4 regions of the Paucilactobacillus nenjiangensis genome follow, and region 4 is predicted to be linked to each of the others. Evidence: predicted binding sites of a transcription regulator. Region 4 holds the regulator's gene; each other region holds the start of a gene.

Evidence for each region. The regulator NrdR, encoded in region 4, represses ribonucleotide reductase genes. The targets are predictions, from matches to a motif close to ACACNATATATNGTGT.
Region 1: the regulator NrdR is predicted to act here: its motif matches at 5,778-5,793, upstream of nrdD (anaerobic ribonucleoside-triphosphate reductase).
Region 2: the regulator NrdR is predicted to act here: its motif matches at 5,855-5,870, upstream of nrdH (glutaredoxin-like protein NrdH).
Region 3: the regulator NrdR is predicted to act here: its motif matches at 2,929-2,944, upstream of F0161_RS10410 (class Ib ribonucleoside-diphosphate reductase assembly flavoprotein NrdI).

The regions. Positions count from the first base shown of each region.
Region 1 covers NZ_CP043939.1:860,922-869,098, forward strand. The annotation lists rRNA gene F0161_RS04325 (23S ribosomal RNA) at 1-2,348, shown strand, start outside; rRNA gene rrf (5S ribosomal RNA) at 2,433-2,549, shown strand; tRNA gene F0161_RS04335 (tRNA-Ser) at 2,595-2,686, shown strand; tRNA gene F0161_RS04340 (tRNA-Glu) at 2,696-2,767, shown strand; tRNA gene F0161_RS04345 (tRNA-Val) at 2,775-2,847, shown strand; tRNA gene F0161_RS04350 (tRNA-Phe) at 2,898-2,970, shown strand; tRNA gene F0161_RS04355 (tRNA-Tyr) at 2,976-3,057, shown strand; tRNA gene F0161_RS04360 (tRNA-Trp) at 3,065-3,135, shown strand; tRNA gene F0161_RS04365 (tRNA-His) at 3,151-3,223, shown strand; tRNA gene F0161_RS04370 (tRNA-Cys) at 3,319-3,389, shown strand; tRNA gene F0161_RS04375 (tRNA-Leu) at 3,409-3,492, shown strand; gene F0161_RS04380 (ISL3 family transposase) at 3,650-4,900, opposite strand; gene F0161_RS04385 (DUF805 domain-containing protein) at 5,060-5,431, opposite strand; gene nrdD (anaerobic ribonucleoside-triphosphate reductase) at 5,852-8,074, shown strand; gene nrdG (anaerobic ribonucleoside-triphosphate reductase activating protein) at 8,010-8,177, shown strand, end outside.
Region 2 covers NZ_CP043939.1:1,791,535-1,799,711, reverse strand. The annotation lists gene F0161_RS09260 (acyltransferase family protein) at 1-451, opposite strand, end outside; gene F0161_RS09255 (glycosyltransferase family 2 protein) at 650-1,363, opposite strand; gene F0161_RS09250 (YoaK family protein) at 1,517-2,194, shown strand; gene nrdF (class 1b ribonucleoside-diphosphate reductase subunit beta) at 2,249-3,241, opposite strand; gene nrdE (class 1b ribonucleoside-diphosphate reductase subunit alpha) at 3,259-5,424, opposite strand; gene nrdH (glutaredoxin-like protein NrdH) at 5,511-5,741, opposite strand; gene F0161_RS09230 (class I SAM-dependent methyltransferase) at 5,962-6,570, shown strand; gene tadA (tRNA adenosine(34) deaminase TadA) at 6,576-7,070, shown strand; RNA gene ffs (signal recognition particle sRNA small type) at 7,107-7,203, shown strand; gene dnaX (DNA polymerase III subunit gamma/tau) at 7,345-8,177, shown strand, end outside.
Region 3 covers NZ_CP043939.1:2,044,187-2,052,363, forward strand. The annotation lists gene F0161_RS10400 (ribonucleotide-diphosphate reductase subunit beta) at 1-230, opposite strand, end outside; gene nrdE (class 1b ribonucleoside-diphosphate reductase subunit alpha) at 241-2,409, opposite strand; gene F0161_RS10410 (class Ib ribonucleoside-diphosphate reductase assembly flavoprotein NrdI) at 2,416-2,883, opposite strand; gene F0161_RS10415 (YitT family protein) at 3,323-4,156, shown strand; gene pyrE (orotate phosphoribosyltransferase) at 4,196-4,831, opposite strand; gene pyrF (orotidine-5'-phosphate decarboxylase) at 4,833-5,552, opposite strand; gene F0161_RS10430 (dihydroorotate dehydrogenase) at 5,549-6,469, opposite strand; gene carB (carbamoyl-phosphate synthase large subunit) at 6,488-8,177, opposite strand, start outside.
Region 4 covers NZ_CP043939.1:992,656-1,000,832, forward strand. The annotation lists gene polA (DNA polymerase I) at 1-1,615, shown strand, start outside; gene mutM (DNA-formamidopyrimidine glycosylase) at 1,642-2,475, shown strand; gene coaE (dephospho-CoA kinase) at 2,478-3,089, shown strand; gene nrdR (transcriptional regulator NrdR) at 3,095-3,544, shown strand; gene F0161_RS05065 (DnaD domain protein) at 3,566-4,918, shown strand; gene dnaI (primosomal protein DnaI) at 4,921-5,850, shown strand; ribosomal protein L20 leader region at 6,066-6,192, shown strand; gene infC (translation initiation factor IF-3) at 6,240-6,743, shown strand; gene rpmI (50S ribosomal protein L35) at 6,761-6,955, shown strand; gene rplT (50S ribosomal protein L20) at 6,985-7,338, shown strand; gene F0161_RS05090 (YqeG family HAD IIIA-type phosphatase) at 7,493-8,023, shown strand; gene yqeH (ribosome biogenesis GTPase YqeH) at 8,016-8,177, shown strand, end outside.

The DNA of each region.
Region 1 (8,177 bases), 130 kb from region 4:
CAGTTGGAGCCCGTTAATGGGTGACAGCGTGCCTTTTGTAGAATGAACCGGCGAGTTACGATTGCATGCAAGGTTAAGACAGAAAAGTCGGAGCCGTAGCGAAAGCGAGTCTGAAATGGGCGTATGAAGTATGTTGTTGTAGACCCGAAACCAGGTGACCTACCCATGTCCAGGTTGAAGGTGCGGTAAAACGCACTGGAGGACCGAACCCGTGTCAGTTGAAAATGGCTGGGATGAGGTGTGGGTAGCGGTGAAATTCCAAACGAACTTGGAGATAGCTGGTTCTCTCCGAAATAGCTTTAGGGCTAGCCTCGGACTTAGAATCATGGAGGTAGAGCACTGTTTGGACTAGGGGCCCGTCATGGGTTACTGAATTCAGATAAACTCCGAATGCCATTGATTTATGTCCGGGAGTCAGACGGTGAGTGATAAGATCCATCGTCGAAAGGGGAACAGCCCAGACCGTCAGTTAAGGTCCCAAAATATATACTAAGTGGAAAAGGATGTGGAGTTGCTTAGACAACTAGGATGTTGGCTCAGAAGCAGCCACCATTTAAAGAGTGCGTAATAGCTCACTAGTCGAGTGATCCTGCGCCGAAAATGTACCGGGGCTAAGTATATTACCGAAACTACGGATGCAACCATTAGGTTGCGTGATAGGAGAGCGTTCTAAGGGCAATGAAGTCAGACCGTGAGGACTGGTGGAGCGCTTAGAAGTGAGAATGCCGGTATGAGTAGCGAAAGACAGGTGAGAATCCTGTCCACCGAATGACTAAGGTTTCCTGGGGAAGGCTCGTCCTCCCAGGGTTAGTCGGGACCTAAGTCGAGGCCGAGAGGCGTAGACGATGGATAACAGGTTGATATTCCTGTACCAGTTAAATGCGTTTGAACGATGGAGGGACGCAGGAGGCTAAGCAAACCAGACTGTTGGATATGTCTGGCCAAGCAACAAGTCTTGGAGAGAGTGAAATGCTTTTTCCTTTAAGGACAAGTTGTGATGGGGAGCGAAATTTTAGTAGCGAAGTTGCCGATGTCACACTGCCGAGAAAAGCTTCTAGTGAGTATTTAACTGCCCGTACCGCAAACCGACACAGGTAGTCGAGGAGAGAATCCTAAGGTGTGCGAGTGAACTCTCGTTAAGGAACTCGGCAAAATGACCCCGTAACTTCGGGAGAAGGGGTGCTGTACGAAAGTACAGCCGCAGTGAATAGGCCCAGGCGACTGTTTATCAAAAACACAGGTTTCTGCAAAATCGTAAGATGAAGTATAGGGGCTGACGCCTGCCCGGTGCTGGAAGGTTAAAAGGATGGGTTAGCTTCGGCGAAGCTCAGAATTGAAGCCCCAGTAAACGGCGGCCGTAACTATAACGGTCCTAAGGTAGCGAAATTCCTTGTCGGGTAAGTTCCGACCCGCACGAAAGGCGTAACGATCTGGGCACTGTCTCAACGAGAGACTCGGTGAAATTGAAGTACCTGTGAAGATGCAGGTTACCCGCGACAGGACGGAAAGACCCCATGGAGCTTTACTGTAGCTTGATATTGAGTGTTTGTACAGCTTGTACAGGATAGGTAGGAGCCGTAGATACCGGAACGCTAGTTTCGGTGGAGGCGTTGGTGGGATACTACCCTCGCTGTATGACCACTCTAACCCGCATCACTAATCGTGATGGGAGACAGTGTCAGGTGGGCAGTTTGACTGGGGCGGTCGCCTCCTAAAAAGTAACGGAGGCGCCCAAAGGTTCCCTCAGAATGGTTGGAAATCATTCGCAGAGTGTAAAGGCACAAGGGAGCTTGACTGCGAGACAGACAGGTCGAGCAGGGACGAAAGTCGGGCTTAGTGATCCGGTGGTTCCGTATGGAAGGGCCATCGCTCAACGGATAAAAGCTACCCTGGGGATAACAGGCTTATCTCCCCCAAGAGTCCACATCGACGGGGAGGTTTGGCACCTCGATGTCGGCTCATCGCATCCTGGGGCTGTAGTCGGTCCAAGGGTTGGGCTGTTCGCCCATTAAAGCGGTACGCGAGCTGGGTTCAGAACGTCGTGAGACAGTTCGGTCCCTATCCGTCGCGGGCGCAGGAAATTTGAGAGGAGCTGTCCTTAGTACGAGAGGACCGGGATGGACATACCGCTGGTGTACCAGTTGTTCCGCCAGGAGCATCGCTGGGTAGCTACGTATGGATGAGATAAACGCTGAAAGCATCTAAGTGTGAAACTCGCCTCAAGATGAGATTTCCCATCTCCTTCGGGAGAGTAAGACCCCTCAAAGATGATGAGGTAGATAGGATGGAAGTGGAAGTGCAGTGATGCATGGAGCGGACCATTACTAATCGGTCGAGGACTTAACCACAAAGTGGTGTCCGGTTTAAAAAATTCTTGATATTATTTAGTTTTGAGAGCGCAAGTTCTCTTGTTTAACAATGTTAAACATTAGTGTGGTGATGATGGCTAGAAGGATACACCTGTTCTCATGCCGAACACAGAAGTTAAGCTTCTAAGCGCCGATAGTAGTTGGGGGATCGCTCCCTGCGAGGGTAGGACGTCGCCATGCAAAAGCATAGGCTTTTGGAACAATTTGTTCTCTGCTTGGATATTTGGAGAGTTGTCCGAGTTGGCCGAAGGAGCATCATTGGAAATGATGTAAACGGGTTAAAGCCTGTTTCAAGGGTTCGAATCCCTTACTCTCCGTTTTTATATGACCCGTTGGTCAAGTGGTTAAGACACCGCCCTTTCACGGCGGTATCATGGGTCCGAATCCCATACGGGTCACTTTCATGGAGGATTAGCTCAGCTGGGAGAGCGTCTGCCTTACAAGCAGGATGTCACAGGTTCGAACCCTGTATCCTCCATAATAATGGGTTCCACATCTCATTATTTAATAGTATCAACCGAATAATTTGGCTCGGTAGCTCAGTTGGTAGAGCAATGGATTGAAGCTCCATGTGTCGGCAGTTCGATTCTGTCCCGCGCCATTGATGGAGGGGTAGCGAAGTTGGCTAAACGCGGCGGACTGTAAATCCGCTCCTTCGGGTTCGGAGGTTCGAATCCTCTCCCCTCCATTTTTATAGGGATATAGTTTAATGGTAGAACTATGGTCTCCAAAACCATCAGTGGGGGTTCGACTCCCTCTATCCCTGCTTTTTAATATTTTGGCGGTATTGGTGAAGTGGTTAACACACCGGTTTGTGGATCCGGCACGCGTGGGTTCGATTCCCACATACCGCCCTTGATTGGGTTTGAGCCAAGTAGTGATGAAGATTGTAGACTTTGACTCCATCGTCATTTTCAACGGTTTGTAATTCCAATCGTAGGTATTTGATGGTGGTATAGCCAAGTGGTAAGGCAGAGGTCTGCAAAACCTTTATCACCGGTTCAAATCCGGTTACCACCTTTAGTACTTACGCTATCTTGCCGCTGTGGCGGAATTGGCAGACGCGCTGGACTCAAAATCCAGTTCCTTCACGGGAGTGTGGGTTCGACCCCCACCGGCGGCATAGATGGTTAGTTAAATCGATAGTGTAATGCTTAAATAAAAAAGACTTCGTAGCTATCTGCGAGGTCTTTTTTATTATTATTAGACAAAATAAAAAATGGGTCTTCGTCAACTGGTATTGGTGACCCAGATATTGGAACATCCTTCGGGATGTTCTTTTATTTTACAATCAAAAGGATACGAGTCCTAAAATGACTCATGTTAGTAAATCCATAGCAAGCTCTTTTCAACGTTTTTATTTTTCTGTTAATTCCTTCTATGGCTCCGTTTGAGAAAGCTGAAGAACAGCTAGCAACAACACTTGAACGATTCTTTTTTAATGTTGATATAGCTGTATCCATAGCATTCCCCATGGGAATGTAATTTTTTAATATACTTGTTAATGACTCTCCATCACGATTATGGATTGCCTGTTGAATAGCATGAGCAGTTTCATATACTTTTTTTAAAGTTGAACTTTCATTCAGGCCCAAATCAATTAAATTTTGTTGAGTCATGTATTCATTGATTCCACAAATATATTTTGTGTTGGTATCATCAATTTTATCTTGAGCAAGATGAAACAAACGCCAGTTAGTTTTAAGTGCTTTATATGGTCTAGATTTCTTATCTTGAATGCCTTTTAAAACAGAAGTTCTAACGTTGTCAAAAGCGCGATTTACCAGTTGTACAATGTGAAATCTATCTACAACAATTTGTGCATTTGGAAAAAGTCGATGTACAAAAGATTGATAAGACGCATTTAAGTCCATAACAATCGTTTTTACTGCTTGACGTTCTGATAATTCGTATCTATTTTCAAAATAGTCACAAATATCTTTGGATAATCTTGTATCTAGAACTTTAATAATTGAATGCCCTTCGGCATCAATGCATATAAATGAAAAACCTTTATTAACAGATCTAAATTCATCCCAATTCATATGAGTGCCTAAATTTTTAACCCTGTATGGCTCTGGATTGTTGCTGTACAATAACCGTTCTGCCGAACTGGGCGAAATATTTAAAACTTTTGCGATAGAAATAACAGAATGCGAAAGGCGGGCTTGTTCTACAACTTTTGCTTTGATATTAGTAGCTAAACTATGATTTGGTTTAACAATTGGAGTGTGCACACCACATGTTAAATGGCACGTTTTACATTGATACCGTTGTTTCTTTAAATACATGTATGTTTCAGGACCGGAAATAGTCGCCAAACGAATATGGTGCATAGTATATCCATTTTTAATTAGAGTTTCAGTTCGGCATTTAGGACACGTCGTACGGCTGTACGTGAGTACAGCATTGATAATTTTGATGCGCTTGACGATACCATTTTTTACTATTTTTTTATCTTCAACATTAATTGCATTAATATTTTCATCTGTTAATTCACAGAGACTTAGTATAGAGTTAGATTGGGGCATGACAATACCTTCTTTCGATTTTTGTTTAGGCGCTTAAATCTTACCATAGGATGTCATGTCCTTTTGTACGCAAAAAAATCTGATATTAGTTTTCACCAATATCAGATAGTGTAGACCCTAAAAAATCTCATCACTAAGTATGAGATTATCGTGCATGAACTAATTACTCCACCGTGTTTGGCTATGGCTAGGGAGAAGCATGAGGATAAGGAACCATATTGTTCCAAGCAATGGAATGATTTGAATTACAATCCACCAGCCTGAACGGTCAGTATCATGTAAACGGCGGACGGTGACAGTCCAGTTAGCTAGCCAAACTAAGAACGCGATAAAGCGAGTCCCTAAAGAATAGTTAAGATCAGCGAAGTTGTAGATTTCTGTAATCGGATGACCGACAATGTTCTGAACAACAGCTGCCGCAATAAAGGCAATAATGGCATTAATAATAGCAGGCCACCAATATTCAGAACGAGTTGCGGTACCTGAGAAGTTTAAAATGTTACTCCAATACTTTTTGTATGCATTCATCAATGTTACACCTCCAATCGATAATTTATAATAGGTCATTAAATAGTTTAGCAAAGTTTTGGCTTGATTACTATTCTCGACTACGACATCCACTAAAAAAACACGCATTGTGGAAATTTGGTTTCAATTTTCATTTAAATATTCGTTCAAAATGCTGAAAATTATTTTAAAATTTTTATTTGTGAGATTTGTTTGCAGAACTGATTTTTTGTTTATTGAATGACAAGAGAGGGCAAATCGGGGCCTAGCATAGGGTTAGAAATTTGAGTAACTGACCACAGGAAACTTGAAATCGAAATTTTTGACATTTGCTTTTATCACTATATATGGTAATTCAAAATAAATGTAGACACAACATATTGTGTTATTTTGCAAAATGGTTTACCATAGGCTTACTGAGATAAATGAAAGTGAGTGGTTCCAATGGACATTACAAGAGATCGGATAGATCAATTAAACGATTTAAAAGAGATTAAAGTTGAAAAACGAGATGGCTCAATGTCATCATTTTATTCATACAAAATTGATTTCGTGCTACATAAACTAACGACAGATATTCAAACCATAAACGAAGTTGAAGAAACACTCTACGGTGAATTAAGTGGTACCGCCGAAGTTAAAACCTCTGAAATTGCAGAGATGATCGTCAACATCTTGGACGGCTTAAATCAAGATGTTTTAGCACAGGACTATGTAACTTTCTATCAAAAGGAAGTTCAAAGTTTCAAAAATGCAACAAATGCTGAAGCTCGTCTACAAAAGTTGTTTGATAAAAACTCAAGTGTTGTGCATGAGAATGCGAATAAGGACAGTCGGGTCTTCAATACTCAACGTGACCTAGAAGCCGGTGCAGTTAGCCGCGCGATTGGGTTAAAGATGTTACCTAAGGTCGTTGCGCAAGCACACTTACGTGGAGATATTCACTGGCACGATTTAGACTATTCACCAGTCACACCGGAAACTAACTGTTGCTTAATTGATTTTGATGAAATGCTTACCAATGGATTTAAAATTGGGAATGCTTGGGTGAGTTCACCTAAGTCAATTCAGACAGCCACTGCCCAAATGTCACAAATTATTGCTAATGTTGCTTCATTACAATATGGTGGTTGTTCCGCTAATCGAGTTGATCAATTATTAGCTCCTTACGCGCAACTTAACTATGATAAGCATATGGCGGATGCTGAAAAATGGATTACTGCAGATAAGCGCGAAGCCTTTGCTAAAGAAAAGACTATTAAAGATATCTATGATGCGATGCAAGCCCTCGAATATGAGATTAACACCTTGTATTCGTCACAAGGCCAAACACCTTTTACGACCGTTAATTTTGGCTTAGGAACTAGTTGGATTGAACGTGAAATTCAAAAAGCTATTCTTAAAGTACGGATTAAAGGATTAGGCAAGGAACATCGGACTGCAATTTTCCCTAAGTTAGTTTATACAGTTAAACGTGGTCTTAATTTGGATGTGACTGATCCTAACTATGACGTTAAACAACTAGCACTCGAATGCTCAACAAAACGGATGTATCCAGATTTGTTAATGTATGACAAAATCGTTGAATTGACTGGTAGTTTCAAAACTCCAATGGGCTGTCGTTCATTTTTACAAGGATGGAAAGATGATAATGGCGTTGAAGTGAACTCAGGTCGTATGAATTTAGGCGTTGTCACTGTTAATTTGCCTCGAGTTGCCATTGAAGCAAAGGGGAACAAGGATCTTTTCTGGGATATCTTTGAAGAAAAAATGGATATCTGTCACCAAGCTTTGGAATATCGGATTGAACGGACGAAGGAAGCCGAACCAGAAAACGCACCATTACTATATATGTATGGCACATTTGGCAAACGATTGAAGTCTACCGACAATGTTGATGATGTCTTTAAAAATGGTCGTGCCACAGTTTCTTTAGGTTATATCGGTATCTATGAAACTTGTACCTTATTTTATGGGGACGGTTGGGAACAAAATGCTGAAGCGCGTGCTTTTGCTGAATCAGTCGTTAAACACATGTATGAACACTGTAAAGACTGGGCAGCTGAAAGTGGGTATCATTATAGCCTCTACTCAACACCAGCAGAATCATTGACGGATACTTTTGCGCAAGCTGACCTTAAGAAGTTCGGTAAAATTGAAAACGTGACTGACAAGGAATACTACACGAATAGTTTTCATTACGATGTCCGTAAACATCCATCACCATTTGAAAAGTTATCCTTTGAAGAAGTCTTTCCAAAATATGCTTCAGGTGGATTTATCCATTATTGTGAATATCCAAGTTTGCAAAACAATCCAAAAGCTTTGGAAGCAGTTTGGGACTGGGCTTATGATCACGTTGGTTATTTAGGCACCAATACTTCAATTGATCAATGTTTTGAATGTGGCTTTACTGGCGACTTTAAGCCAACTGCCAAGGGATTTGTCTGTCCACAATGTGGTAATCACGATCCAAAGACTTGTGATGTTGTCAAAAGAACTTGTGGTTATTTAGGTAACCCACAACAACGGCCAATGGTCCACGGTCGTCACGTCGAGATTTCGTCACGTGAAAAACACATGAATGGAGAGATGATTAAGAATGCCGCAGTACATGAAAGAGCCAAACAATCCGATGCCCAAAGAATGGCTGGCGAGCGAGCATAGTCTCCAAAAGATTGCCAGTTATAAACCATTTAACTTTGTTGACGGTGAGGGAGTGCGCTGTAGCCTGTATGTCAGCGGATGTTTGTTTAATTGTCCGGGCTGC
Region 2 (8,177 bases), 800 kb from region 4:
AATATAATTGCATGGTGACTAATAAATAGTACATGTATTGCAAGTCACCTTGAAAGAGATGACCTACATATGTAATCAAAAAATGATGTGGGGCATGCATGACGCCAAAGAAAATGGATAAACTAAAAATAATTAAATTCCAAATTAAATAAGTCCAAATGCTACCATTGAAACGCTTTTTCCAAAAGCTGTGCCAATTGTGATTGTTATAGTAATTCATGGTTAGCACCAAGCCGCTCATGAACATAAAACCCATGCGACTGAAATGAATCATTAGACGTATGCTCCGCAAATCATCGTAAGACATACTGGTTGAGTTCATGGCACTCGTAAAAATATTAACGGTATGATTCAAAAGAACGCCACTGATAAAAAGGATTCGCATAAAATCAACTTCATATAAATAGTTCCGTTTTCTAGGGGTGGTGTGGTCTTGCTGCAAGTCGATCACCTTTCTTTCCTGTCACATTAAGTTGTGGACAATACTACTCATGTTAGACTTAAGTTGTGGACGATTTGAGGAGCAAAAAGTGTCATCTTTTTTAATACTTAGCGAAGATAGTATGAAGTGGATGGTGAATCAATGGACATAAATAAAGGACCTGTAACAAAATTCACATTTTGTGTCACAGATCCCTATTATTTTTGATTATTGAACTAAGTGTTTTAAACCATTAATTTGTTTGAAGACTTCCCGTTCAATTTGTCGATCTTTAAAACTGGCAGTGTGAATTGTACTGTTCGGGCGATTTATTTTGGTATATAGCAGTTTGGGATTGTAGGCATAGCTGCCAGCTGTATTTGCTACAAAGGCAGATGTAAATAAATAATCTTCTGCAATCGGCAATGTTTCATCAAACCGCAAATTAATTGCATCAATTGCCGTTTTGGCAAAGGCTTTATTCCAGACATAACCGCCAATTTCAGATCCGTGAGAAGAAACTTGATTGAACATTTCGCGTTGGTTAATTTTGATTGGATGATTGACGGTTGTTCGACTACCATGCCAAACATAGCCAACAGCAGCGGCGACAACGCCATCTGTAAACGAATCAGCGAGAGTTTCAACAAATAATGGATCTAACGCGTCATCCCCGTCGACAAAAGCAATTGCATCCCCAGTTGCATGTTCAATACCATAATTTCTAGCGACACTGATGCCTTGATGTTGCGTGAACTGGTGAAAGTGGTAATCAGGATGGTCACGCGTGAACGCTTCCGCCAGTTGTGCTGATTGATCAGTGGAATGGTCATCAATTAACCACAATTCAAATGGTCGAGTTTGGGCAGCTAAGCTTTCCAGTGTTTGTTCTAAATAACCAGCGACATTATAGGTTGGAATTACAATGGATATCTTTTCCATAATACATACCTCAATTATTTTTTGGTCATTATGCCGATTACTCATTGAAAAAGCAATTATTCAGCTCAAAGGACAAGACTTGTTGTTAGACATGGTTTTCAATTTATGACATCATACACATAAATTGAAGTTATTGATGGGGAGGAGTTATTTTTGCAAGCACAATCACAAGCATTTCCACGGCATCAGCGATTGTATTTTGGGGCCTTATTAGCCGGTATCGCTGGTAGTTTAGATTCGTATACCTACTTACTCCATGGAGGTGTTTTTTCTGGCTTACAGACCGGAAATTGCATTTTAATTGGGGTTGAAGTTAGTAAGGGTGGTTATTGGCAGGTACTAAAATACATCGTGTCGATTTTAGCATTTATTTTGGGAGCAATTATTATTCGTTTTATTCAGTACCGGTTTGAACTTTCAGATAGTTTAAAACGGCATGAAATTTTTGTCTTAATTTATGAGTGCGTTTTAATGGTGGTTGTGGCACTTCTAGGTACACACATTCCACAAATGATGGCAACGGCGATTTTATCAATTGTCGCAGCTGGTCAATTACAAGAGTTTAGACAACTCAAAGGGGGCCCATTTACGTCGTTGATGATGACAGGAAATTTGCGCACATTGGGTGAAAGTTTATTCAATGGCTGGTTAGTCGGCCAAAGTAAAGCGCGTTCCAAGGCGATTGACATGGGAACCATTATTTTAAGCTTTGTGGCCGGGGCCGTTTTAATGGGCTTACTGGTACCGATGTTAAAAGAATTGGCGATTGTTTGTTCAGCCGTCATGGTGGCCATCACCGCGATGATTTTAATGGTTAATCCTGAGCGTTAATCGGATAGTGAGCACAAAAAAACACTCTGATTTTTGACAGGGTGTTTTGTATTTTTACTTGTCGTTAGGATCAGCTACAAAGTAATCATTTTCTTCCATTGCTTCAACTTCGCCCAAACGATAGCCATTTCCAACTTGTGAGAAGAAATCATGGTTCGCTGTGGTAGTTGAAATTCCGTTCATAACAATTGGATTGACATCTTTAGCAGTGTCAGGGAAGAGTGGGTCTTGACCTAAATTCATCAGCGCTTTATTAGCGTTGTAACGAATAAAGGTTAAGACTTCCTCTGTCCAGCCAACTTTATCATACAAAATTGAAGTGTAACGCTCTTCATTATCATAAAGTTCATATAAGAAGTTGTACATCCAATCTTTCATATCTTGTTGTTGGTTATCGGTTAATTCTTTCATACCGAGTTGGAATTTATAACCAACGTAAGTACCGTGAACGGATTCGTCACGAAGAATTAATTTGATAATCTCGGCGACATTGTTTAATTTATTATGGCCTAGGTAATAGAGTGGTGTGAAGAAACCAGAGTAGAATAAGAAAGTTTCTAGAAAGACGTTGGCCACTTTTTTCTTCAATGGATCCACGGTAGGGTCCATATACATATTCGTAATGCGTACAGCCTTATTTTGTAAGAATTCTTCAGTATCCGTCCACTCAAAAATTTCACTGATTTGATCCGGTGTATTTAAGGTTGAAAAAATAGTTGAATAACTTTTGGCATGAACTGATTCCATGAATTGAATATTGTTTAACACGGCAGTTTCATGTTGGGTCCGAACGGTTTGGCGTAACGAGGCCATTCCTTGTTCAGATTGAACCGTATCTAGTAAGGTGAGTCCACCAAAGACATGACCAACTAACCATTGATGGTCTTCGTCTAAGGTGCGCCAGTCATCCATGTCGTTTGACACTGGAATCCGTGTATCTAACCAGAATTGTTCCGTTAATTTTTCCCAAGTGGCTTTGTCAATGGCGTCATTGACTTGATCCCAATTGACGGCTTTAAATTGTTTAATTTGTTTGAAATCGGACATTGATAATACTCCTTAAATTAGATTACACAGCTTTCGCATTGGTTTGCACCAACTTCTTCTTCACCATCTGTAAAGGTCCGGATGTAATAAATTGACTTGATTCCCTTACGGAAAGCATAGTGACGAAGGATATTAAGATCACGAGTTGTCATTTTGTTAGTATGACCATCTTTCCATTCATAAGTACCTGCTGGAATGGTTGAACGCATAAATAAAGTGAGACTCAATGACTGATCAACGTGTTCTTGAGCTGCAGCGTAAACGTTGATGACTTTACGCATATCCATATCGTATGCTGACTTATAGTATGGCATAGTTTCATTCGAAAGGTAAGGAGCTGGATAATAAATTTTACCAATTTTCTTTTCCTGACGTTCTTCCACCTTGTTGATGATTGGATGTAGGCTGGCAGTGGTGTCATTGATATAAGAAATTGAGCCATTTGGTGCAACGGCTAAACGGTTTTGGTTATAAAGACCATCTTTTTTAACGTTATCACGCAGGGTTGCCCAGTCTGCAGTGGTTGGAATGAAGATGCCTTCGAATAATTCTTTGACACGGTCAGATTGAGGACCAAAGTCGTCAGCGACGTACTTATCAAAGTATGAACCATCGGCATAATCACTATTTTCAAAATTATGGAAAGTCGTTTGGCGTTCGCGAGCAATTTCGTTAGAAGCAACTAATGTCCAGTAGTTCAATAGCATGAAGTAGACACCCGTAAATTCAACGGATTCAGGCGCACCATATTCAATTTGGTTTTTAGCTAAGAAACTGTGAAGTCCCATGGCACCTAAACCAATTGAATGAGCTAAATCATTGCCGTTTTGAACAGTTGGAACTGATTCAATATGAGAAGTATCAGTAACGAAAGTTAAGGCACGAGTCATCGCACTCACTGACTTACCAAAATCAGGTGAAGTCATTAAGTTAACAATATTAGTAGAACCTAAGTTACAACTAACGTCGGTTCCCATAGTTTCATATTCTTGTTTGTCGTTAACAGTACCAGGCGTTTGAATTTGCATAATTTCTGAACACAAGTTACTCATAATGATTTTACCTTGGATCGGGTTCGCACGATTGGCAGTGTCAACGTTGACAACATAAGGGTAGCCAGATTCTTGTTGTAATTTACTAATTTCATCTTCTAATTCACGAGCAGGAATCTTAGTTTTTTTGATGGTGTCGTTAGCCACCATATTGTCATATTCAGCGGTAATGTCGACATATGAGAATGGCTTACCATATTCACGTTCAACATCATATGGGCTAAACAAGTACATGTCTTCGTTATTTTGAGTTAATTCATAAAATTTATCAGGGACGGTGACACCAAGTGACAATGTCTTGAGACGAATTTTTTCGTCAGCATTTTCCTTCTTGGCAGATAAAAATTGCACGATATCTGGATGGAAAACTGATAAATAAACCACACCGGCACCTTGACGTTGGCCTAATTGATTGGAATATGAGAAACTATCCTCCAACAATTTCATCACAGGAACAACACCACTAGCAGCGCCTTCGATATGTTTGATGGGATCGCCAGCAGCACGTAAATTACTGAGGTTAATACCAACACCGCCACCAATACGTGACAGTTGCAAGGCGGAATTGATGGTCCGTCCAATGGTATTCATATCATCAGTCGTGGAAATTAAGAAACAAGATACCAATTCACCACGACGTTTCCGACCAGCATTTAAAAATGATGGAGTCGCAGGTTGATAACGTTGGTGGACCATTTCATCAGCTAATGACATCGCTAAATCTTCATTACCATCAGCAAAATACAAAGCGTTCATTGCTACACGGTCAATGTAGTTTTCCAAATAAAACGCATTGTCATCAGTCTTTAAGGCATACTGTGCATAGAATTTGTAAGCTGCCATAAATGATTTGAAATGGAAGTTTTCGCCCTTCAAATAATCATAGAGACTTTCGACAAATGAAAAATCGTATTGATTGAAAAATTCAGGTTCGATGTAATCATTATCGATGAGGTAATCAAACCGATCGCGTAAATCTGTGAATTCTTTGGTATTTGGCACCACGTTTTGTTTGATAAAGGCATCCAGTGCTTCTTTATCCTTGTTGAGTGGGATTTGGTTGTTGACAGGGATGTTGATTTCGTTGTTTAAATCGAAATATGTAACATCGCTCAATTCTTTTAACGACATAATTTTAACCTCTTTCTTCATATAACTAGACAAAAGAAGACGGATCCGGTAAGACCCGTCTTCATGCATTCAAAAAATTTAACTGTCTAGATTGCCAATTTGCTTAACACATCTGGACGAAAACCTGTGAATGATTCGCCGTTGCCTAATTTAACTACTGGCGTAGCTTGGAAACCTTCAGCTTTTAAACTATCAATAAATTCTGGTTGTTCGTCGATGTTATGTTCCACAAACTCCACATTGTGTTCATCAAGGAAACGCTTTGTCATTTTGCATTGCATGCAATTATTTTTTGAAAATAATACTACTTTACCCATATTCTTCACCCTCGTAACAGCTTTTTTTTAATGTTCTGTGCTTATAAGTATACCGCGTGAATTTGAAAAAGCAACCATAAAACACCACATATTGTGACATTTTAAAATAAAAAACACCACATATTGTGGTGTACTAACATTTTGTAAGCAGCAATTAAATTGTATTTTTTTTTTCGTTAATAAGATATGATGGAACCATACTTAATTTGGAGACGAGAAAATGAACAACCATTATTATACACAAAATCCGGATGTAATTCATCAAGAACGAACTTGGAATTTTGAATTACGCGGTCATAATTTTAAATTCACTACTGACAACGGTGTTTTTTCAAAACAATCAGTTGATTATGGTAGTCGAGTTTTAATTGATAGTTTTGACACAGCCGATTTACCTGCCGGTAAAATTTTAGATCTTGGTTGTGGTTATGGTCCAATTGGACTATCGTTAGCGCACGCATATCCCGACCGAACCGTTGATATGGTTGATGTAAATGAACTGGCGTTGGAGTTGGCTCGGGCTAATGCCACCGCTAATGAGATTAAGAATATTTCGATTAATAGCTCAAACGCTTATGAAAATGTGACTGATCAATATGCATCCATTGTTTCAAATCCGCCAGTCAGAGCAGGGAAAAGTGTTGTCGACGATTTTATTACGGAAGCTAAAGAACATTTAATAGATGATGGAACGTTGTGGATTGTTTTACAAAAAAAACAAGGGGCCCCTTCTGCTAAAAAATTAATGACCAGTGTCTTTGGCCATTGTGAAGTGGTGAAACGAGATAAGGGCTATTATATTTTAAAAAGTGTTAATGTAGGAGATTAGCTTTAATGAACATGGAACAAAGTCAATTTTATATGACTGAAGCAATCAAAGAGGCTAAGCAGGCGTTGCTCGTTGATGAAGTGCCCATCGGTGCGATTGTGGTCCACGATGGGGTTATTATCGGTCATGGTCATAACATGCGTGAACGATTTCAAAATGTGACCTTTCATGCAGAAATGTTAGCCATTGAGGAAGCCTGTACTAATTTGCATAGTTGGCGCTTAGAAGATTGCGAACTATATGTCACATTAGAACCATGCATGATGTGCAGCGGGGCAATTGTCAACTCCAGAATTAAGATGGTTTATTATGGCGCGAGTGATCCTAAAGCCGGGACGGTTGATAGCTTGTATCATCTATTAAATGATCAGCGCTTAAATCATCAAGTGCAGGTGGTCTCTGGAGTGTTAGAGTCAGAATGTAGTCAAATGCTAACTGATTTTTTTAGAGCGATTCGTAAACGACGCAAAGAAGCCAAACGATTACGACAAACTGACTAGCATTTTTTAATCAGATATAGTATGATTGTTATTGCCGAAAGGCCTTAGGGCGAGGGCGCTCTTACGAACCGTGTCAGGTCCGGAAGGAAGCAGCACTAAGTTTGCAGTACCTTGTGCCTTAAGTTTTTAAGATAATTAGCAGATTGGCGTGATAGCTCACGGCCAATCTTTTTTTATACAAATTAAATTGAAACCGCAGATTTTCATCACACGAAAAAAGTAAAAATGAAGTATAATTATTTACATAGATTTTTATCGGGAAAGGAAAAAGTAGATGAGTTATCAAGCATTGTATCGAGTTTGGCGCCCACAACGGTTTGACGAGATTGTTGGGCAACAAGTAATTACGACAACTTTAAAAAATGCGTTAATTTCGAATCAAACGAGTCATGCCTATTTATTTACCGGACCACGTGGAACGGGTAAAACATCCGCAGCAAAAATTTTTGCCAAAGCCATCAATTGCCACTTCTTAAAAGATGGTGAGCCTTGTAATGAATGTGAAACGTGTAAGGAAATTACCAATGGACAATTAAATGATGTAATCGAAATTGATGCGGCATCTAATAACGGGGTTGAAGAAATTCGGGACATTCGGGATAAGGCAAAGTATGCGCCGACGATTGCTGATTACAAAGTTTACATTATTGATGAAGTGCATATGTTATCAACTGGTGCATTTAACGCGCTACTGAAAACCTTAGAAGAACCACCTGCAAACGTTGTGTTTATTTTGGCTACCACAGAACCGCATAAAATTCCATTGACCATTATTTCCAGAACGCAACGTTTTGATTTTCGCCGGATTTCTGCTGACCAAAGTTTCGAACGGATGAAATATATTTTGGGAGAAAAACATGTCGAGTATGATGAACAAGCTTTATGGGTCATCGCTCGCGCAGCTGAAGGTGGAATGCGGGATGCCTTGAGCATTTTGGATCAAGTGATTTCTTTTAGTAACAATAAAGTTGAAATTGAAAATGCGCTCTTAGTGACAGGTAGTGTGACTAAAGGCTTGTTACACCAATACGTGACCCAAATCACGGATCATGATGGTGCACAGGCACTAGAAACCATGCAAAACATTATGAATGAAGGAAAAGATGG
Region 3 (8,177 bases), 1.1 Mb from region 4:
CTCGGTGTGCCCACTTCAGATTGAAATACATTAATCAATGAACTACTAGCTAGCATGTTGGCAATTGCTTTTTGTTCGTTTGCTGGTAAAGCTTGCCAGGCCGTAATGTCATTAGCGATTGGTACTCGAATATCTAGCCAAAAATTACTAGTTAATTGTTCCCACGTATATTTATCAAAATTATCTTCGATTTGATCCCAGTTGATTGCTTTGTAATATAAATAATCCATCTTTTTCTCCTTAAATCATGCAGGCTTCACATTCGTTGGCTGTCTTAATTTCGTCATCTTCTGTAAAAGTCCGAATGTAATACAATGACTTGATGCCCTTAGTCCAGGCATAATTTCTAAGTCGATTTAAATCACGCGTGGTCATCTTCAAATTGGCATTGTCTTTCCATTCATATAAATCTGGTTTCAAGACCGACCGCATGAATAACGTCAAACTCATCCCCTGATCAATATGCTTTTGTGCCACCGCATACGTATCGATAATTTTGCGTTGATCAATGTCATACGCCGTATGGTAATAAGGCATAGTGTCGTTTGACAAATAAGGTGCTGGATAAAAAATCGAACCAACTTTATTTTCTTGGCGTTGTTCCACTAATTGCGTAATTGGATGTAAGGAAGCGCTCGTTTCATTAACATATGAAATTGAACCGTTTGGAGCAATGGCTAATCGATTACGATGATACAAACCATCGTTCATCACGGCTTGACGCAGGACTTGCCAATCCGCCACCGAGGGTAATTCAATTGACGCAAAAATTTCGGCCACCTTGGGGCTATTAATCGCAAATTCAGCTTGAACATATTGGTCAAAATAACTGCCATCAGCGTACGTTGATTCGGTAAACTGTGCGAAGCTTTCTTGGCGTTCTTTGGCAATTGCGTTACTGGTTTTTAAAGAATAATAATTCAGCGCAATAAAGTAAGCTTCGGTAAATTCTAAGGCTTCGGCTGACCCATACTCAATTTGATGGCGAGCTAAGGCGGTATGTAATCCCATCGCTCCTAACCCGATTGTATGATAACGATCATTGCCTTTTTTCACAGTTGGTACCTCATCAATACTGGTAGTGTCGGTCACCATGGTTAATGCCCGAACTGCTACTTCAACGGAATGGCCAAAATCTGGAGATTCAATCATATTCATGATGTTGGTTGATCCTAAGTTACATGAAATATCGGTACCAATATTTTGATAACCTAAATCATCATTCAAAGCTGAAGGTTCTTGTGGTTGCAAGATTTCACTACATAAATTACTCATGATAATCCGGCCAGCAACTGGATTAGTTTGATTAGCGGTATCAATATTTAGAATATATGGATAACCCGATTCTTGTTGTAATTGCGAAATTTTTAATTCTAACTTCCGTGCATTAATCTCAGTCTTTTTGATGCGTGGATTAGCGACTAATTCATCATATTTAGCCGTGATATCAAGATATGAAAATGGTTGCTGGTATTCGCGTTCCACATCATAAGGACTAAACAAGTACATTGGTTGATTAGTTTTCAATAATTCATAATATTTATCCGGCACCACAAGTCCTAATGACAATGTTTTAACCCGAATCTTTTCATCGGCATTTTCTTTTTTTGTATCCAAGAATTGTAAGATATCAGGATGAAAGACGTTTAAATAAACCACGCCCGCACCATTTCGTTGCCCTAATTGATTACTATAACTAAACGAATCCTCTAACAATTTCATCACTGGTACCACCCCTGACGAGGCATTTTCAATTTGTTTAATTGGATCACCAGCTGCTCGCAGATTAGATAAGTTCACACCCACGCCACCACCAATTCGTGACAGCTGCAGGGCTGAATTAACGCCCCGACCAATTGACAACATCGAGTCAGCGATATCAATTAAGAAACAAGAAACCATTTCTCCACGACGTTTTTTCCCAGCGTTCAAAAAAGTGGGAGTCGCTGGCTGGTAACGTTGTGAAATTAATTCGTCAGCGACTTCTTGCGCTAACTTTTCATCCCCCTGAGCTAAATACAATGCATTCATTGCCACTCGATCAACAAAGCTTTCTAAAAATTGTTGGCCATCGTTAGTTTTCATCGCGTATTGACTATAAAATTTGTACGCCCCTAAAAAGCTTTTAAAGTGAAATTGATTGGCATTTAACTTGTCGAATAATTCTTGAACGAATTCTTCAGAATACTGATTCAGCACCTCCGCATCCAAATAGTTGTTCTCAACCAAATATGTTAATTTGTCAGGCAATGAGTCAAAACTCATTGTTCGTGGAATAACTTCTTCTTTGAAATAAGCCTTCAACGCCTCTTGATCATAATACAGTGGAATTTCACCATCCACTGGAATGTTTACTAGATTGTTTAAATAAAAATAAGTCTTTTCTGTTTGTGGTGCGCTAAGATCCATCATTGTTTATTCCCCCACTGGTTGATTTTCAAATTGTGCCCGAGCATAGATGATTTCGCGTGCAATTCGCTCTGGGTCACTTTCACTACCACGCAACTCAAAATCAGCAATAAACGGGAAATCGTAGCGTTCAGCATATTGGTGCGCCGTTAACGCAAATTGCTTATTGAAATTACGATTGCCACTACCGACAATGCCGTAGCAGTGCGCAAAATTATCCTGATAATCTAAGTATTGACCTAAGCGGCCAGTCAAAATCTCGCGATCGCCATTATTAACACCATTACCGCCTTCTAAAAACGCCGGTAAAAAGGTCACAAATGGTGCTGTTAGTTTCGTCGGTTCTGGATTTTCTTTCACATTAATTGCATTGACCGTAATCTCATGCTCGGCAAAATACTTAGTTAACTTCCCAATAAAATATTTTGTATTGCCACTTAAGCTAATGTATAAAATATTAATATCTTTACTCATTACATCGTCCCTTTAACTACATATTGTGTTACAAAAATGATAATACCACAATATATGGTATATGAAAGGAGAAAATATATATTTATATAATATTAGAATATTACGTTAGCATATAATAAACATTCTGATAATTAGTCATATCAATGATTTAACCGACTAAATTTTAACCAAAATAACGGTAAAATTGATTCAAATATTTTTTTATTGTTCATCTGATTAAATTAGAACGATTCTTATTTAGACCATTTTAAATCGAAAGAATTTACTAATCAATTTTCCATCGAAGTGTTAATTTGAACTTTTTATGTATATTTTGTTGTATAAATTGACTCTCATTTCTTAATAATTTATTAATATCAACTTTTTTTATGTATTTGAAAGGAAAAATATCAGCATTTAAAGTATAATTATTATAACAATAAAATTATGGAGGATGACAATGAGATTACCAATCCACAAACCAATTTTTCGCGGATTCCTAATGATCGTTGCCTTAGAAATTATCGCAATTGCCATTAATATGTTTTTTGCTCCACACGAGGTGGCGGCTGGTGGCGCAACTGGGATGGCTATTTTGGTCCAAGAGGCCTTTAACGTTCCACTTTGGATTACAACCCTAGTAATCAATATCGCCATGCTTGGGCTCGCATTTTCCTTTTTAAGCGGTGGCACCACTCGCCGAATTTTATTCGGTAGTTTAGCTTTACCAGTCTTACTGTCCATTACCCCTCAAATGATGTTAATTCAAGATCGTTTATTAGCGATTATCATTGGGAGCATAGTGATTGCAACCGGTTTTGCTTTAAATTACCGGATTGATGCATCTAGTGGCGGTACCACCGTCCCACCAATGGTTTTTGCCAAATATTTTAAATTAAGACCTTCAATCGGACTATTAATCGTAGATTTCGTGGTCTGTCTTTTCAATATCCCGGTCACTGGCTTTGATGCCTTTGCATTAGCCATTTTTTCTGTTGGGATTACCAGTCTTGCCATGAACTTTATCGAAACCGGCTTTGACCGCAAAAAGGCTGTCTATATTATGAGTAATCAACAATTACCTGAAATCAAGCAAGCCATCTTAGCTAACAATGACTTTGGCCTAACTGTCCAGCAAGTCATTGGTGGTTACAGTAATGAAACGCGTGAAATGTTGATGGTCGTGGTAGAGCAACGCGACTTCCGTCATCTAGTCAATAAGGTTCATAAACATGATCCAGGCGCCTTTATCATTGCGACCGAAGCAACCGAAGTGCACGGTGGTAGTATTTAACAAAAAAGTTGTGAGCAAAAATTTTGCTCACAACTTTTTTTAGATGTTCCATTGATTTGGATTTTCTCGCCATTTTTTTAACGATTCAATGTCGGATTCAGTAATTAAATCTTCAGCTTTGGCCGTGTCGATTAAAGTACTGTAATCAGTTACCGCGAAGTAATCTAATCCCCGTGCACTAAAGTTTTCATCCGCCGCATTCAATTGGTAAGTAAAGACAGCCGCGACACCTAGTACCTCGGCGCCTTCGTTTTTCACCGCGTCAACAGCTTTCAAAACACTGCCACCAGTTGAAATTAAATCATCGATTAGGACAACTTTTTGCCCAGGCTTCAAGACACCCTCAATTTGACGACCTTGTCCATGGTCCTTTGGTTTTGAACGAACATAAATCATTGGTACATCAAGCATTTGTGCCACCCATGCAGCATGTGGAATTCCGGCCGTGGCCGTTCCAGCAATCACTTCGACGTCTGGAAAATGTTCCCGAATAATTGCACTAATGCCGGTATAAATATTTCTACGAACCGTTGGATATGAGATTGTCATTCGATTATCCGTGTAAATTGGGCTTTTAATTCCACTGGCCCAGGTAAATGGTTCGGTGGGTTTTAATGAAACAGCACCAATTTCTAGTAAATCATGTGCAACTTGTTGTGCAATTGAGTCCGACATACTAATCCTCCAAAAATTCTTTTGTAATTTCAAGGTAGGCATCCTGTGGATGATCACTTTGTGTGATAGGGCGACCCACCACAATACCATTGCTGCCTAATTGTCGCGCTTGCGCCGGTGTAACAGTTCGCTTTTGGTCATCTTCAACATTTAAATCTGGTCGAATTCCAGGAGTAATGCAAAGGAAATCATCGCTAACGACCGGGCGAATGACCGCTAATTCTTGTGCTGAGCAAACCACCCCGTCCACGCCTGCTTGTTGCGCCAATTTAGCGTAGCTTTGGACAGACTCTTGAATCGATAAATTCACATGTTGTTCGGTCTGCATGCTATGTTCATCCGTCGAGGTTAATTGCGTAATGGCCAATAATTTAGGTGCTTCAACCTCTGCCTCGGCTGCCCCAGCTTGCAAGCCGCGTAGCCCAGCTGCCATCATTTCTGATCCACCTGCAGCATGAATGGTCGTAAATTGCACACCGAAATGACCAATTGATTGCATCCCTTTTTCAACCGTGTTCGGAATATCGTGAAGTTTCAAATCCAAAAAAATATCAAAACCTCTGCGTTGCGTTTCCCAAATAATGTCTGGTCCTTCTTCATAGAATAACTGCATGCCAATTTTAATAATCGGTTTGGGTTCCACCTCAAATTGATCAAGTAATTTAAGCGACAATCTTTTGGTGGGCACATCTAAAGCGACAATCGGTTGAAATCTTTTCAAAATTTGACCTCCGCTAAATCCGTTAATTTGTCGACATGATATGAATCCATGACGGTTGGTAATTGATCAATAATTTTGGGACATGCCAAAGGATCGTGGAAGTTCGCCGAACCGACTTCAACTGCGTTGGCTCCAGCCATCATGAATTCAAGAACATCTTCTGCTGTTTCGATGCCGCCAACTCCAATAATTGGAATTTGAGAGACTGCTCGAACTTGATGAATCATCCGCAATGCCATTGGTTTCAAGGCTGGACCAGATAAGCCACCGGTTTGGTTTGCTAAAACTGGTTTGCGGGTATTTAAATCAATGCTCATCCCCGTCAAAGTGTTAATCATGGTCAGACCAGCGGCTCCACCGCGTTCTGCGGCTAAAGCAATCGGCACAATATCCGTAATATTTGGTGTTAATTTTACATAAAGAGGAACACTGCTAACGGCGGCACATGCGCGGGTGATTTCTTCTACTGTTTCTGGATCAGTTCCCATCGCTAACCCGCCATGTTTAACATTCGGACACGAAACGTTGATTTCAATCGCATTCACCAGCTTGGACGCACTGAGTTTACGCACCACTTCAACATAATCCTCCACGCTAAACCCTGCCGCACTAGCAATTACCGGTAATTCTGGAAATTGTTGATTTAACCAAGGCAGCTTTTCCGAGACCACGCGATCAACTCCGACATTTTCAAGACCATTGGCATTCATCCAACCGGCCGTGGTGTTGGTTGTTCGCGGTTTAGGATTTCCTTCGCGTGCTTCTGGTGTTGTCGATTTAATCACCAGCGAGCCCAACAAGTTCAAATCATATTTTTTTGAATATTCTTGTCCATACCAGAAAGTACCACTGGCAGGAATCACCGGATTCTTCAAATTTAACCCTGGTAATTGCACGTTCAATCGATTTGTTGTCATGCTGGTTCCTCCTATTTTTTACAATGCTTCCAATGCGTAACTTTGTTCTTCTAACATGCCGGTTAAAGCATTGAGGGTATCTAATGACGTTAAAAGCAAAATTTCATGACTAATAGCTAAGGCTCGCATTTTGGCGCCATCTTCTTTATGGCTGTTGCCATCATCCACGGTATTAATCACCATGGCAATCTTTTTGCTTGCGAGCACTTCAGATAATTCATTTTTACCATCACTGCCAAATTTGCCAACTCGTTGTGAAACCTTGATACCATGCTGTTCAAAGTAGTCTGCTGTCCCATCGGTGGCAGAAATTCTAAATCCAAGCTCAATTAAGCGCGCCGCAATTTTAGTGGCATGGTCCTTTTGCTGATCATCAATTGTCATCAGTACTTGACCTTCATTAGGCACATCAAATCCACTGCCTAAGAACGCTTTGGCCAGAGCTTTGGCAAAAGTTTCGTCACTACCCATTACTTCACCAGTCGATTTCATTTCTGGACTTAATAAGCTATCAACATCGTTTAATTTACTAAATGAGAAGACCGGTGCCTTCACATGAACTTGACCCGAATATGCAGCAATTCCCGTCTGATAGCCTAAATCAGCGAGCTTTTGTCCCATAATGACTTGTGATGCGAGTGGCGTCATCGGAATTTTTGTCACCTTGCTTAAGAACGGTACTGTCCGACTTGCGCGCGGATTTACTTCGATAACGTAGACCTTTTCATTGTGAACGACGAATTGTACATTCATTAAACCGATACATTTTAATTCAATTGCCAAATCAATTGTGTATTTTTCAATTTGATCAATCACTGACTGTGAGAAGGCTTGTGTTGGATAAACTGCCATTGAATCACCTGAATGGACCCCAGCACCTTCAATATGTTCCATAATACCTGGAATCAGTACGGTCTCACCATCACAGATGGCGTCAACCTCACATTCCTTACCGGGTAAATAGCTATCAATCAGAACCGGATGGTTCGGTGAAACTTCTACAGCGGTGGTCATATAGGTATGCAGCTGTTCATCATTATGAACGATTTGCATCGCCCGGCCACCTAAGACATAACTCGGGCGAACCAAAACAGGATAACCAATTTCATTGGCATTATGTTTGGCTTCATCATTTGTAAATGCGGTTTGACCAACCGGTTGTGGAATTTGAAGTTGTTGAATAATTCGATTAAATTCATCTCGGTCTTCTGCCCGATTCACATCGGTGACTGTAGTCCCAAGTATCTTAACTCCATGTTGTTCGAGCGGGGCCGCTAAATTGATGGCCGTTTGACCACCGAACTGAACAATCACGCCAAGTGGCTTTTCTACATCGACCACATTGAGGACATCTTCTAACGTCAAAGGTTCAAAGTACAATTTATCTGAGATGGAAAAATCAGTCGAGACGGTTTCAGGATTATTGTTCATGATAATGGCTTGATAGCCAGCTTGTTTTAAAGTTTGGGCACAGTGAACGGTCGCATAATCAAATTCGATTCCTTGCCCAATTCTGATTGGTCCCGATCCTAATACCAAGACGGTTTTATCACTGTTAGCATGACTTTCATTTTCAGATTCATAGGTGCTGTAGAAATAAGGCGTGTGAGCTTCAAATTCGCCGGCACAAGTATCAACCATTTTGTAAGTTGGTTGAACCCCTGCTGTGGCACGTTGTTGCCGAATATCATCTTCAGTCGCATGCCAA
Region 4 (8,177 bases):
AGGCAAGTGGTATGTCAGTCGTGACATCGAGCTACTACAATCTACAGTATTAAAAGCTATTTTAGAAAGTACCACAATTAAAAAGAACGTCTTTAACGCCAAGGCGATGACCGTGGGGCTCAATCGCTTGAATATTCAGCTCAATAATCCAGATTTTGATTTATTGTTGGCCTCATATCTTTTAGATACGAATGATAACAGTGATGACCTTGGACAAGTTGCACATGAACATGGTTTCATGGATGTACAATCCGATGAAGAAGTGTATGGCAAAGGGGCGAAGTTTGCGATTCCTGGTGATACAGAATTGTTTGAACATTTAGCTCGCAAAGCTCATGCCATTGATTCGTTACATGAAAAACTGTTTGCTGAATTGGAAACGAATGAACAAACAGCCCTTTACCGGACAATTGAGTTACCACTTTCTGATGTCTTAGCGAAAATGGAAATTCGTGGTATTCATGTGAATGCCGATACGTTGCAATCGATGGGAAGTAAGTTAATCGAGCGACTCAGTGAAATGGAACAATTGATATATCAAGAAGCCGGTGAAGAATTCAATATTAATTCACCCAAGCAACTGGGTGAAATCCTATTTGAAAAAATGGGCTTACCAGTGGTCAAGAAAACTAAGACTGGTTATTCAACGGCCGTTGATGTCTTAGAAAAGCTCCGTCCAGATGCACCAATTGTGGACAATGTCCTGCAGTATCGTCAAATTTCGAAGTTACAATCGACCTATATTGAAGGCTTACTCAAGGTGATTCATTCAACAGATCAAAAAGTCCACACTCGTTATTTGCAAACCTTAACTCAAACCGGTCGGTTATCATCAGTTGATCCTAATTTGCAAAATATTCCAATTCGTTTGGAAGAAGGCCGCAAAATTCGGCAAGCATTTGAACCAAGTCATGAAGGTTGGGAGATTTTCTCATCCGATTATTCGCAAATTGAATTGCGTGTCTTGGCACATATTACTGGCGATAAGAATCTTCAAGAAGCGTTCATCCAGGATGAAGATATTCATGCCAGTACTGCCCGTCGAATTTTCAAATTAGGTCCTGATGTTGAAATTGATCGTAACTTACGTCGGCAAGCAAAAGCCGTCAATTTTGGTATTGTGTATGGTATCAGTGATTTCGGTCTGGCACAAAATATCGGAATTACTCGTAAGCAAGCTAAAGCGTTTATCGATACGTACTTTGAAGAATTCCCTGGGGTAAAGCAATACATTGACGATATCGTTGAACTGGCCCACAAGCAAGGCTATGTTGAAACATTGACCAACCGTCGTCGTTATCTACCAGACATCCATGCGAAAAACTTTAACTTACGTTCATTTGCTGAACGGACTGCCATGAATACACCAATTCAAGGGAGTGCTGCGGATATTATCAAAATCGCAATGATTAAGATGGAAGACGCATTAAAGGATACTGGCTTACAAGCTAAGATGCTGCTACAAATACATGATGAACTAGTATTTGAAGCTCCAGCAGAAGAAATTGCTACATTAGAAAAATTAGTACCAAGCGTCATGGACTCTGCAGTCTCATTGGATGTGCCTTTGAAAGTTGAAAGTGCCCATGGCAAAACTTGGTATGAAGCTAAATAAATTCATTCACTTTGGGAGAGAAGAATATGCCTGAATTACCAGAAGTTGAAACTGTTCGTCGTGGTTTAATCAAAATTGCCAAAGGTCGTAAGATTATTGGTATCGACGTACACTACCCACAAACAATCACTAATGATGTTGAAATGTTTAAAGAAGCTTTAATTGGCCAAACAATTGAAGATATTAACCGCCGTGGAAAATATTTACTGTTTCGTTTCAGTAATCAATTAACTATGATTTCGCATTTACGGATGGAAGGAAAGTATTTCGGGATTCCGGAAGGCGAAGTACCTCGCAAACATACACATGTTGTTTTCCATCTAGATGACAACACGCAGTTATGCTATAACGATACGCGTAAATTTGGTCGGATGACGTTAGTCGAAACAGGCGAAGAATTAAGCTATGCCGGGTTGAAAACGATTGGGCCTGAACCGACAGACAAAGATTTTACGCTTGAGTATTTTAAAGACATTGTCCACAAAGGACGTCGAGAGATTAAACCATTTTTGCTAGATCAAAAAGGCGTTGCTGGATTGGGTAACATTTACGTTGACGAAGTTTTATGGATGAGTCAAATTCATCCGGAAGAACATGCCAATAATTTAACTGACCAACAGATTACTCGCCTCCGCGAAAACATCATCGATGAAATTGCGATTGCCACTGAGCATCATGGTACTACGGTGCACTCGTATACCAATGCGTTTGGTCATGCGGGTGATTTTCAAAATGAGTTACATGCATACGGTCGCGTTGGCGAACCTTGCGAACGCTGTGGAACCAAGTTAGTGAAGATTAAAGTGGCGCAACGTGGGACGACTTTTTGTCCTCATTGCCAACAATTGAGTGAGGAATAAGCATGACGACTATGGTCCTGGGATTGACAGGTAGTATTGCCACCGGTAAATCGACTGTCAGTGCATTTTTTCGAGAATTAAATATTCCAGTGATAGATGCTGATTTGGTTGCCCGTGAGGTGACTGAACCGCATTCTTTAGGCTTACAGCGGATTGCAGCTTACTTTGGCGAGAAAGTTTTAAATCCTGATGGGACAATGAATCGCGGGTATCTTGGCCAACGTGTTTTTGGCAATCCAGCGGAGCTAAAGGTGCTAACCAACATCACAGCGCCATTAATTCGGGTCGCCATTATTGATGAATTAGCTGCCTATAAGGTCAAACAAATTCCCTTAGTGGTGTTAGACATGCCGCTATTATATGAACAACATTACGAGACAGTTGTCGATCAGGTGATGGTCGTTTGTACGACTGAAGAACAACAATTAAATCGCTTGATGCAACGCAACGGATTAACACAAGTTGCGGCTCAACAGCGTATTGATTCGCAAATATCAATTGCTGAAAAAATTAAGTTAGCTGATGTGGTGATTGATAATACTGGGGATGTTGCCGAAACAAAGCGTCAAGTGGTAAAATGGCTTGAAGAACAATCGTTTAGAAATGAGGAGTGACGCACATGCATTGTCCCAATTGCGGCAATAATAATTCGCGCGTGGTTGATAGTCGACCAACCGAAGATGGCAGCATCAGACGCCGTCGAGAATGCGAAAACTGTAATTACAGATTTACGACTTTTGAACGCATCGAAGAAACTCCGATATTAGTCGTCAAAAAAAATGGCGACCGAGAAGAATTTAACAGTAAAAAAGTTCTCGCCGGGGTAGTTCGGTCTGCAGAAAAACGGCCTGTGAACATGGAAAGTATGACCTCCTTAGTCAGTCGCGTAGAGACAAGTGTTCGCGGCTTAGGTGAAAATGAAGTGTCCAGTACTGCCATTGGTGAATTCGTGATGAATGAACTGAAAGACTTAGATGAAATTGCCTATATTCGCTTTGCCAGTGTTTATCGGCAGTTTAGAGATATGGATGATTTTATGTCCGAATTAAAGAAAGTTATGAAAGACTAAAATTAGATTGGAGGAGCCGTCGTGGTCAATCAAATTCAAAGAATTAAGCCACATACTGGTTTCGTCGTTTCGTTAGCAGCTGATTTTAGTGCTTTTTCTGAACAAAATTTTACCAATCTCTATCAACCAATTATTGGTGCAAATGCGTTTGCACTTTTTTTTGCGTTACAAACAAATGTTGAGGCGCACCCAATGCTTTCAAAGCGAGTGGGCCATACTAAATTATTAAATCGATTAAACTTTGATATTGATCAATTAACCGAAGCACGTGCCAGGTTGGAATCTGCTGGTATGTTAAAAACGTTCGAAACTAATGATTCTCTTGGTGAGGCAGTGGTGTATGAATTGCAGCCCACGTTGACGGTCCATCAATTTAATAATGATGATTTATTGAGTGTGTTACTGTTGGAAGCAATTGGGGATGCAGATTATACCGCTTTGATCAATCAAGCAACTCAATATCAATTGAATACGCGTGATTTAAAACAAACCACTCAAAGCTTTTTTGGCTCATATCATGTCGCGCAAAGTGAAGTTGAACAAGTACCGGATGTCATTCAAGAGAGTCGGCAAAAGTTTGTGATTTCTGATAATGCACAGCCTCAAATTGCCGATAGTAAATTTGATTTTCAATTATTACTTAATTTAGTTGATCAACAACCAATTCGAATTGATGGTGTTGAAAAGCATCAACAATTGATTATGACCGAACACGTAATGTATGGGATTGATGAAATGACGATGGCTAGAATGGTGGGCCAGTCGATTAACTTAAATACTAATGAGTTAGATGAAAACAAATTTAAACGTAATATTGTACAAGCTTTTACGATGGTGCAACCAGTTCAAACGATGGAACCTGAACAACAAGAAGTACCTGTGACTAAAGCGGATGCTAATCAGTTAACGCCGAAAGATCAACAGTTACTCAAGGTTGTTGAGGCCTATACGCCTAATGAGTTCTTAACAGACTTATTAAAAGAAAAAGGTGGTTACATTTCCAATAACCAGCGGGCTAATTTAACCGCGCTGATTAATCGAAACTTATTTCCATCGACCGTCGTTAACCTGTTAATCTATTATTTATTGGTCGAAATGGACCAAACAACGTTAACGCAGGCCTTGATGGATACGGTGGCGAATGGTTGGGCACAAGCTAAAGTGCGCACGCCAATCCAAGCCTTTGATCAAATTAAAACTTATCAAAAGAAACGGCAAACTCGCAAGCAACCAGCTCGCAAGGGTCAAGTTAAAGAAACTTTACCTGATTGGGCCAAGGAAGATTATCAACCCAAGAAAAAAGAAACTTCAGCGGAAGAATTGGCAGCCATCCAAGCGCAAATGGAGCGCCTAAATAAAAGTAAGAAGGGGTAGCGATGCAAAGTCTTAGTGATGCAATTAAAGAAATTATGAATGAGGACGATTTTGATCCAAAATATCGAGCATTGATGCAAGAAGTGTATCAAGATGAAGATGTTCGTAGTTTTATTAAAGCCAACGAGGATAAACTTTCGAAAGAAACGTTGGTCCATGGTGAGGCGAAACTATATGAATTTTATACGCAGAAAAAAAATCCAGAGTCATCGTTTGCCCCGGGCTACGAGCCAGCACTTGTGATGAGCGGTAAGTGGATTGATGTGACCTATCAACCGTCACAAAAGTTAACCGCCAAAAGAAACTCGCAATATCGTAGCAAGTTAGTGCATTCAATTAGCATGCCTAAGTTTGTCCAATCAGCAAGCTTTGAAAGCTTTGATATCAACGATGCACAACGCGCTGAATCCATTCGTGAAGCCTTGGATTTCATTGAAGGTTATACTTCTGATTCTGATCAATATCAACCTGGGTTGTACTTATACGGCAACTTTGGGGTCGGCAAAACCTACTTACTGGGAGCCATCGCCAATGAACTTGCAACACACGGGGTGGCCAGTACCATGGTTCATTTCCCAAGCTTAGCGGTTGAAATTAAAAATTCAATTAATGATAAAACCATTGATACCGGTAAAATGGTCGACACCATTAAAAAATCACCAATCTTAATGATTGATGATATTGGTGCTGACGCGATGTCGTCATGGATTCGCGATGATATTTTAGGGGTTATCTTGGAATATCGGATGCAGGCGGAATTGCCTACGTTCTTCAGTTCTAATTTTTCGATGAAGAAATTAGAAGACGAGCATCTCGCTGTGAATCAACGCGGGGACATCGAACAATTAAAAGCCAAACGGATTATGGAACGAATTAGATTCTTAGCTAAAGAAGTAACCTTGACCGGCGAAAATCGACGGACAAGAGCTTAAAAATGCATCAAATTGCCTGATTCCTGTCATACTTGATTCAAAGAATCTATATCTTGTTGGATTAATTCACTATTATGGTTTGAATAATCACAAAGCTAGCAGGGGATGATTGTTTGTGGTAAACTAATAACCTTGGTTTAATATCTATCGATTTAGCGAATTCATCGAATAATGTTGACATGACCTAGTTAGATTTGTTATGATATTAAAGTTGAAAGATAAAGCAGAAGCACCCGCTTCTCGCCTTGGTAATGTTAATTGCCGGGCTTACGAGTTTTAATAAGCAGTTAATGAGAGTTAACTGTGTCGCGGGGTGCATGTGCACGCCGCTTTTTTGTTTCATCTTTCGCTAAAAAAATTGGAGGTGTGTTGCCATAGCTCAAGATATGATGGTCAATGACGGAATTCGCGCTCGCGAAGTACGACTCGTTGATGACGAAGGTAATCAATTAGGTGTTAAGTCTAAGTCAGAAGCGTTAAAAATGGCTGAAGATGCTGATTTGGATCTTGTCTTAGTTTCACCTAAGGCAAAGCCACCCGTTGCTCGGATTATGGATTACGGTAAATACCGTTTTGAATTACAGAAGAAGCAACGTGAGGCTCGTAAGAAACAAAAAATTGTCTCAGTTAAAGAAGTCCGTTTAAGCCCAACAATCGATACGAATGACTTCAACACTAAACTCACCAATGCCCGTAAGTTCTTGGGTAAGGGTGATAAAGTGCGAGTATCAATTCGTTTTAAAGGTCGTGCCATTACTCATAAAGAGATTGGTCGTGACGTTTTAAATAAGATGGCTGAAGCAACTAAGGATATTGCGACTATTGAACAACATCCAAAGATGGAAGGTCGCAGCATGTTCTTAACATTAGCTCCGGCTACCGATAAAAAATAGAAAGTAGGAATTTTGTAATGCCAAAAATGAAGACTAATCGCGCTGCTGCAAAGCGATTCAAGAAAACTGCAAATGGTGGACTAAAGAGTGCCAATGCTTATACAAGTCACCGTTTCCATGGTAAGACAAAGAAACAACGTCGCCAATTACGTGGACTTAGCATGATGGATAGCACAAACGTAAAACGTTACAAGAAAATGCTTAATCTATAAAATAAATAAGATAGTAGGAGGACACCACAATGCGAGTTAAAGGTGGAACAGTTACACGCGCACGTCGCAAACGTATTATTAAATTAGCCAAGGGATATCGTGGTTCAAAACACCGTCTCTTTAAGACTGCTAAAGATCAAGTGATGAAGTCATATCTTTATTCATTCCGTGATCGTAAGCAAAACAAACGCAATTATCGTCAACTTTGGATTGCACGTATTAATGCTGGTGCACGTATCAATGGTATTAGCTACAGCAAATTAATGCACGGTTTGAAGTTAGCAGATATTAACATCAACCGTAAGATGTTAGCTGAATTGGCTGTTAACGATGCTGCTGGATTTACAGCAATTGTTGATGCTGCTAAAGCTGCAAGCAAATAATTATTTCAAAAGACTGACGCAAAACTAGATTTTGTTCAGTCTTTTATTTTGTTTAAAATATTGACTAAGCAATATTTCGACAAAACGTTGTAATTGCATGTATTGACGGATAATCGTATAATAAATTGAACTATATAAGTGGAGCTTACAAATTATGATGAAAGCATTTAAACCAACTTGGATGGTTAATACAATCTATTCAATTTCTCCATCACAATTGAAGAGTCATGGTATTCGAGCAGTGTTTACTGATCTCGACAATACTTTGATTGCTTGGAATAATCCTGATGGGACGCCGGAATTAAAGGCGTGGATGCAAAGTTTAAAAGATGCAAACATTCCATTGCTAGTGGTTTCAAATAACAGCCATAATCGCATTGAACGGGCCGTGGCAAAGTTAGAATTACCATTTATTTCACGTGCACTAAAACCCTTAGCTACGGGTATTAATCGTGCAATGAAAAAGCTTGAATTAAAACCGCATGAGGTTGTGATGGTTGGCGATCAACTTTTAACAGATATTGCGGCTTCTAACCAAGCCGGTGTATATAGTATTTTGGTTAAACCACTCATTGATTCTGATCAATGGAACACCCAAATTAATCGTTTCTTTGAAAAATACGTAATGAAACAGATGCTAAAAGAAAATCCAACATTAAGTTGGCAGGAGAGTTTGAATGACTGAAGCTTTAACAGAAATAGAAGATGAAGAGTTAAGATGTATTGGATGTGGTGCCTTAATCCAATCTGATGACCCAGCTGGAATTGGTTATACCCCAGAATCAGCAATCAAAAAAGGACTCGAAACTGACGAATTATATTGTCAGCGTTGTTTCCGC